One region of the Promicromonospora aerolata genome, then DNA from elsewhere that is predicted to be linked to it. Evidence: riboswitches for the same ligand, from Rfam matches in the RefSeq annotation. Region 1 holds a riboswitch; the other holds the start of a gene.
The links. A riboswitch is a leader RNA that binds a small molecule or an ion and turns the genes downstream of it on or off. The one in region 1 is predicted to bind S-adenosylmethionine.

Region 1 (3,200 bases):
ACCGGCGCAGCGGCAGCAGCTCGCGCAGCGCGGGCTCGTCCACCTGCACGACGCCGATGCCGGCCTCCTCCAGGTCCGTCACCTCGTCCCGGAGGGCGAGTGCCACCTGGTCGGCGGTGTCGCCCAGCGGCAGGTCGTCACGGACGAACGACCACGCCAGGATGGTGACGGGACCCGTGAGCATGCCCTTGACGGGCTTGTTCGTGAGCGACGCCGCGTACGCGGTCCAGTCCACGGTCAGCGGCGCGGGCCGCGACACGTCGCCCCACAGGATCGGCGGCCGCACGCAGCGCGAGCCGTACGACTGCACCCAGCCGTGCACGGTGGTCGCGAAGCCGTCGAGCTGCTCGGCGAAGTACTGCACCATGTCGTTGCGCTCGGGCTCGCCGTGCACCAGGACGTCGAGGCCCAGCTCCTCCTGGAGCGCGACCGTGCTCGCGATCTCCGCGCGCATGGCTGCCGTGTACTCCGCGTCGGACAGCTCGCCCCGCACCCAGGAGGCCCGGGTGCGGCGGATCTCCGCCGTCTGCGGGAACGAGCCGATGGTCGTGGTCGGCAGCGGCGGCAGGTCGAGCCTCGCCTGCTGGGCCGCGGCGCGCTCGGCGTACGGTGCGCGCTCGGCGTCGGCGGGGGTCAGGGCCGCGGTGCGGTCGCGGACCTCCGGCACGACGACGCCGGGCGCCTGGGCGCGCGACCGCACCGCCGCGCTGGACTCGGCGAGCGCGGCGGCGACCGCCGCGCGGCCCTCGGCCAGACCGGTGGCCAGCGTGACGACCTCGGTGACCTTCTGGTCGGCGAACGCGAGCCACGACTTCAGGCCGGGGTCGAGGCGGGGCTCGTCGGCCACGTCGTGCGGCACGTGCAGCAGGGACGTCGAGGTGCCGACGGCGACCGCGCCGGCGCCGAGCGCGGCCAGGCCCTGGAGCGTGGCCAGGCGGGCGTCGAGGTCTGCGCGCCAGATGTTGTGCCCGTCGATGACGCCCGCGACCAGGGTCTTGCGCTCCAGGCCCGGGACGGGGCCGTCGGGTACGGCGCCCTTGACGAGGTCGACCCCGATCGCCTCGACGTCGGTGCCGGCCAGCAGCGCGAGGCCGTCGCCGGCCGCGCTGCGCAGGTCGCCGTACGGCGCGGTGACCAGGATCGCGGGACGCTCGGCGGCGCCGTCGCCGGCCGACGCGGGGGAGAGGTCGGTCGCGAGGCGGCTGTAGGCCCGGCGGACGGCGTCGGCCACCTCGTCGAAGGGGACGTCCAGCAGGTCGGTGACCAGGGCGGGCTCGTCGAGCTGTACCCAGGGCGCACCCGCGGCGGCCAGTGCCTGCAGCAGCCCGGCGTAGGCGGTGACGACGTCGTCGAGCCGGTCCAGCGGGTGGAACCCGTCGGGGGCGCCGTCGGCGGGCTTGCTGAGCAGCAGGAACGTCACCGGGCCCACGAGCGCCGGGCGGGTCACGACGGCCTGTCCGCCGTCGGCGGGGTGCGCGAGCTCGCTGAACTCACGCACCACCCGGTCGTCGGCGAACCCGATCGGGGTGGCCGGCCCGATCTCCGGGACCAGGTAGTGGTAGTTCGTGTCGAACCACTTGGTCATCTCGAGCGGTGGCCGGCCGCCCTCGCCACGGGCCAGCGTGAAGTAGCCCTCCAGGGAGAGCGCGCCGTCGCCGGCCAGGTCCCGGAACCGTTCGGGCACCGCGCCCAGCAGGGCGACGGCGTCGAGCACCTGGTCGTAGAACGAGAACGAGCCGGGGACGGCGGCGGAACCGGCGTCCAGACCCAGGTCGACCAGATGTCGTGCGGTGGCGAGCCGGAGCTCGGCGGCGGTGTTCTCCAGCTCGTCGGTGGTCGTGCGACCGGCCCAGAGCGCCTCTACGGCGCGCTTGAGCTCGCGGCGTCGGCCGATGCGCGGGTAGCCCAGGATCGTGGCGGGGGAAAGGTGCGAGTGCGTGACTGCCATGCGTATCAGCTCCATCGGACCTGGCGTTAGCACCTTGCCCGGCATCGGCGATCCGGAGGCAGGTTGCTGCGGTGTCGTTGAGCCAGGACTCTCGACCGCTCTGGATGATGAGCCTGGATCGTAGGCATGCCCGCGATGTGGTCGAAAAACCGTCCACACCTCGGGACGAGCAGGTCAGAGCTGCCCGCCGACCATGCAGCTGCTGCCAGGTTCACGCGGTTCCTGGCAGCAGCTGCATGGTCAGAAAAAGCGTGCCAAGCGGGTTCGGGTCGCCGCGAACCAGAGCGCGGCGGCCGCTCCGGCAAGTGCCGCACTGGCCGCCGGCGGCCCGGCGGGCCCGAGCGGTCCGATCGCCGTGCCGCAACGACTCCGAAGGGAGGGGGAACGGGTAGGCCAGGACGGCACTACGGGCCCTTCGGATGCGCGGGGAGGCACCGGCTCCCCGGACGTCGGTCACGGGGGAGCGGGTGGGCGAGGTCGTACCTCGGGGGTCTCTACAGGGGCATCTCGGGCTACCGGAGTACCGGCAGCCCGAACCTGGATGCTTCTGGAGACCTCATGCGGCGAAATTATCAGACGGCGGCAGCGGTCGCTGCCACGCGACCTCGCGGTCGAGCTGGCCGGTGGCGCGGAACAGTCGCACCTGGTGGGCGTCGGGCAGCGCGGTGGCGAGGGCGTCCGTCGTGGTCGCCGCGAAGCCGAGCTTCTGCCAGAAGCCGCCCGACCGGCGGGAGAACAGCCAGGCCTGGTGCGCCCCGGCGTCGGCGGCCCGGTCCAGGGCGAAGCGGGCGAGGCGCAGGCCGTCGCCGGCACCGCGCCGGTCCGGACGGACGGCGACGCTACGGACCAGGGCGTGCTCGCCGCCGAGCTCGAATCCCGTGGTCGCGCCCACGGCCCCGGCGTCGTCGCGCTCGAGCCACAGGTGCACCGCCGGCTCGGCGAGGGCGGCGACCGTCAGGTCGGCGGTCCGGAGGAACGCCGCCAGGTCGTCGAGGTCGTCGGGGGTGGCGGGGCTGAGCACGGCGGGATCCTACCCGCGGCGCGTGCTGCGCGGCCGCCTCGCCCGTCAGAAGGGCAGCCAGACGACGGCGGCGAGCGCCCCCAGGTAGAGGGCCTGCTCCGCGAGGCGCCGGCCGACGGGGGTGGCGGGTGATCCGCCGAACAGGATGCCGCGCCGGGCCGCGGAGATGTTGGCCGGCGTCATGGCGAGCGTCAGGAGGCCGAGGCAGATCGCGGCGGCCGGGGCGGTGAC
Region 2 (3,200 bases), 3.0 Mb from region 1:
TCATCGCGGCCGTGGTCCTGTTCCCGGTGGGCGTCATGTTTTGGAACTCGACGCGCGACATCAGCCAGAGCGGGCTGGACGACGGTGGGGTAGGCCTCGCGAACTTCGCGGCCGTGGTCGGTTTCCAGTATTTCTGGCCGATCCTCGGACGCACCGTCGTATGGGTGGTCGGCGTCGTGGGCGCCACCCTCCTGGGGTCGCTCGCGCTCGCCGCGCTGCTGAACAAGTCGTTCCCCGGTCGCCGGCTGGTGCGCATGGCCGTCATCGTGCCGTGGGCGTCGAGCGTGGTGATGACGACGATGGTGGTGCACTACGGCCTGGAGCCGTACTTCGGCATCATCAACTCGTTCCTCGTCGACGTCGGCCTCATCGCGTCGCCGGAAGGCTACGGCTGGACCAGGCACCCCGTCACGGCCTTCGCCTGGGCCATGGTGGTCGCGGTCTTCGTGTCCTTGCCGTTCACCACCTACACGATCCTGGCCGGGCTGCAGACCGTCCCGGGCGAGACCGTGGAGGCCGCCCGCCTCGACGGTGCCGGCGGGCTACGGACGTACTTCAGCGTGGTGCTGCCCCAGCTGCGGGGTGCGGTCTCGGTGGCCGTGCTGATCAACATCATCAACGTGTTCAACTCGCTGCCGATCCTGCGGGTCATGACGGGGTCCATCCCGGGCTACAGCGCCGACACCATCATGACCATGATCTTCAAGTATCTGCAGAACCAGCGGCAGATCGACCTCGCCAGTGCACTCTCCGTGATCGCGTTCTTCGTGGTCATCGTCATCGTGGCCGTGTACGTGCGGGTCGTCCGCCCCCTCAAGGAGGTCTGATGACTGCGATCGCCGAATCGGGGACGACCCCACGCCAGGCGACCCGTCCGCCGTCGGACAACCGCCGGCGGGTGCGGAAGTACACCGCTGACCAGGTGCCGATCGGGTCGGTCCTGCTCCGCATGTTCACCGGGCTCGTCGTGGTCGCTGTGTTCCTGCTGCCGTACCTGATCATGTTCTTCGGCTCGGTGAAGACGAAGGCGGAGATCAGGTCGGTCGATCCCACCTACTTCCCCACGGAGTGGCACTGGGAGAACTACGTCACGATGTGGTCGACGCCCGAGACCCCGCTGGCGCAGAACGTCATCTCGACCCTGGTGATCTCGCTCTGTGCCACCCTGCTCGTGCTAGCGGTCGCGCTGCCTGCCGCGTACTACACGGCGAGGTTCCGGTTCCGGGGGCGGCTCGTCTTCCTGTTCCTCGTGATCGTCACCCAGATGATCCAGCCGGCGGTGCTCACCTCGGGCCTGTTCCGCGAGTTCATCGCCATCGGGATCCTCGACACGTGGGCGGCCATGATCCTGGTCAACGCGGCGTTCAACCTCTCGTTCGCCACCTGGATCATGCACAGCTTCTTCGCGGCGATCCCGCGGGAGGTCGACGAGGCGGCGCAGATCGACGGCGCCGGCACCTTCGCCGTCCTGACGAAGATCAACCTGCCGCTCGTGTGGCCGGGCATCGTGACCGCCGTCATCTTCACGTTCGTCGCGTCCTGGAACGAGTTCGCGGCCTCGCTGGTGCTGCTGACGACGCCGGGCAACCAGCCGTTGTCGGTGGCGCTCACCAAGTTCGTCGGCCAGTACGAGACCTCCTGGCACTACGTGTTCGGGGTGTCGATCGTGGCGATCGTCCCGGTGATCATCCTGTTCATGGCCATCGAGAAGCGGCTGGTGGGTGGCCTGGTGGCGGGCTCGGTGAAGTAGCGAGGCGCCGCCCTCGGGTACCAGGTGAACCAGGGCGTCTCGACCGCCGGACGGAATCCGTCCCAGTGCTGGACAATCGCTTAGCATGGTGGCGATCCCATCCAGAGCGGTCGAGAGTCCTGGCTCCCTGACACCGCAGCAACCTGCAGACTTCCTGCCCCGCAGCCGTGGCGCGTGGACGTAAGGTGCTCACGCCAGGTTCGATGGAGCAACCATGGTTGTCGAGGCATATCCGCACCGCCCCACAGTGTCGTTCGAGCTGATGCCACCGCGTCGGCCCGAGGCCGCGCCCAACTTCTGGGAGACGGCACAGCGGCTCGTGGCGGCACGGCCGGACTTCGTCTCCGTCACCTACGGCGCCGGCGGGGGTGACCGGGCCACCTCGCGCGAGGTGCTCGCCACGCTGCTCCGGGGCACCCCGGTGCTTCCGGTGGCCCACCTGACCTGCGTGGGGGCGTCCCGCGAGGACGTGTCCGAGGTGATCGACGAGTTTCTCGAGGCCGGCGTGCGCTCCTTCCTCGCCCTGCGTGGCGACCCGCCGCGCGACGAGCCGGACTGGCGTCCGTCGCCGGACGGTGTGCGCTCCAGCGTGGACCTGGTCCGGCTGCTCACCCAGGTGGACCAGCGCCGCGTCGCCGCTGACGCCAGCGCCGCCCTGCGCGCCGCCACGCGCCCGCTCACCATCGCCGTTGCGACGTTCCCGGACGGGAATCCGGGAGCCGGCACCACCCGGGACCAGGAGGTGCGGCGACTGCTGGAGAAGCAGCAGGCCGGTGCGAGTTTCGCGATCACCCAGTTCTTCTACCGGGCCGAGTCCTACACCGGGTTCGTGGAGGCTGCCCGGTCGGCCGGGGTGACCATCCCGATCCTCGCCGGGATCCTGCCCACCACCGAGGCACGCCGGCTCCGCCGCGTCCAGGAGCTCACGGGCGTGGTCGCACCCGCAGGCCTCCTGCGGGACCTCGACGGGCTCACCGCGCCCGACGGCGCCGTCGACGCGGAGGCGCAGCACGAGCACGGCATCCAGTACTCCGCCGCCCTGGCCCGCGAGGTGCTCGACGCCGGTGCGCCCGGTGTGCACGTCTACACGTTCAACAAGCACCGCCCGGCTCTCGACCTGCTAGAACGCGTAGGCCTGTCAGGCCGCGCCGCCGCCTGACTGCCGGCCCCCGTGATTGCCGAGCGCAGAGTTGGTCGCGGTTGAGGACTCTTCAGCCGCGTCCAACTCTGCACTCGGCAGCCGCGGCGGTAACCATGTCAGGTGTCGGCGCGCTCCTGGCCGCTCATCGCCTGGATGGACTGCATCACCTGTTCGGTCAGCTCTCGTCGCGCCTGAGCGGGCTTGGTGCCGGCCGCGATCTGCCGCGAGGGGTCGATCGGCACGCCGAAGTGCAGCTCGACCCGGGCGAACCGCGGCATCTTGCCGATGGGCTTCACCTTGTCCGTGCCG

Region 2: another riboswitch for S-adenosylmethionine. It lies ahead of ACFSL2_RS17160 (methylenetetrahydrofolate reductase); the one in region 1 lies ahead of metE (5-methyltetrahydropteroyltriglutamate--homocysteine S-methyltransferase).

The regions. Positions count from the first base shown of each region.
Region 1 is NZ_JBHUHF010000001.1:812,352-815,551, forward strand. It holds gene metE (5-methyltetrahydropteroyltriglutamate--homocysteine S-methyltransferase) at 1-1,948, opposite strand, end outside; SAM riboswitch class I at 1,957-2,059, opposite strand; gene ACFSL2_RS03605 (GNAT family N-acetyltransferase) at 2,505-2,969, opposite strand; gene ACFSL2_RS03610 (DoxX family membrane protein) at 3,015-3,200, opposite strand, start outside.
Region 2 is NZ_JBHUHF010000001.1:3,854,914-3,858,113, reverse strand. It holds gene ACFSL2_RS17170 (carbohydrate ABC transporter permease) at 1-827, shown strand, start outside; gene ACFSL2_RS17165 (carbohydrate ABC transporter permease) at 827-1,750, shown strand; SAM riboswitch class I at 1,845-1,960, shown strand; gene ACFSL2_RS17160 (methylenetetrahydrofolate reductase) at 1,965-2,909, shown strand; gene ACFSL2_RS17155 (lysophospholipid acyltransferase family protein) at 3,008-3,200, opposite strand, start outside.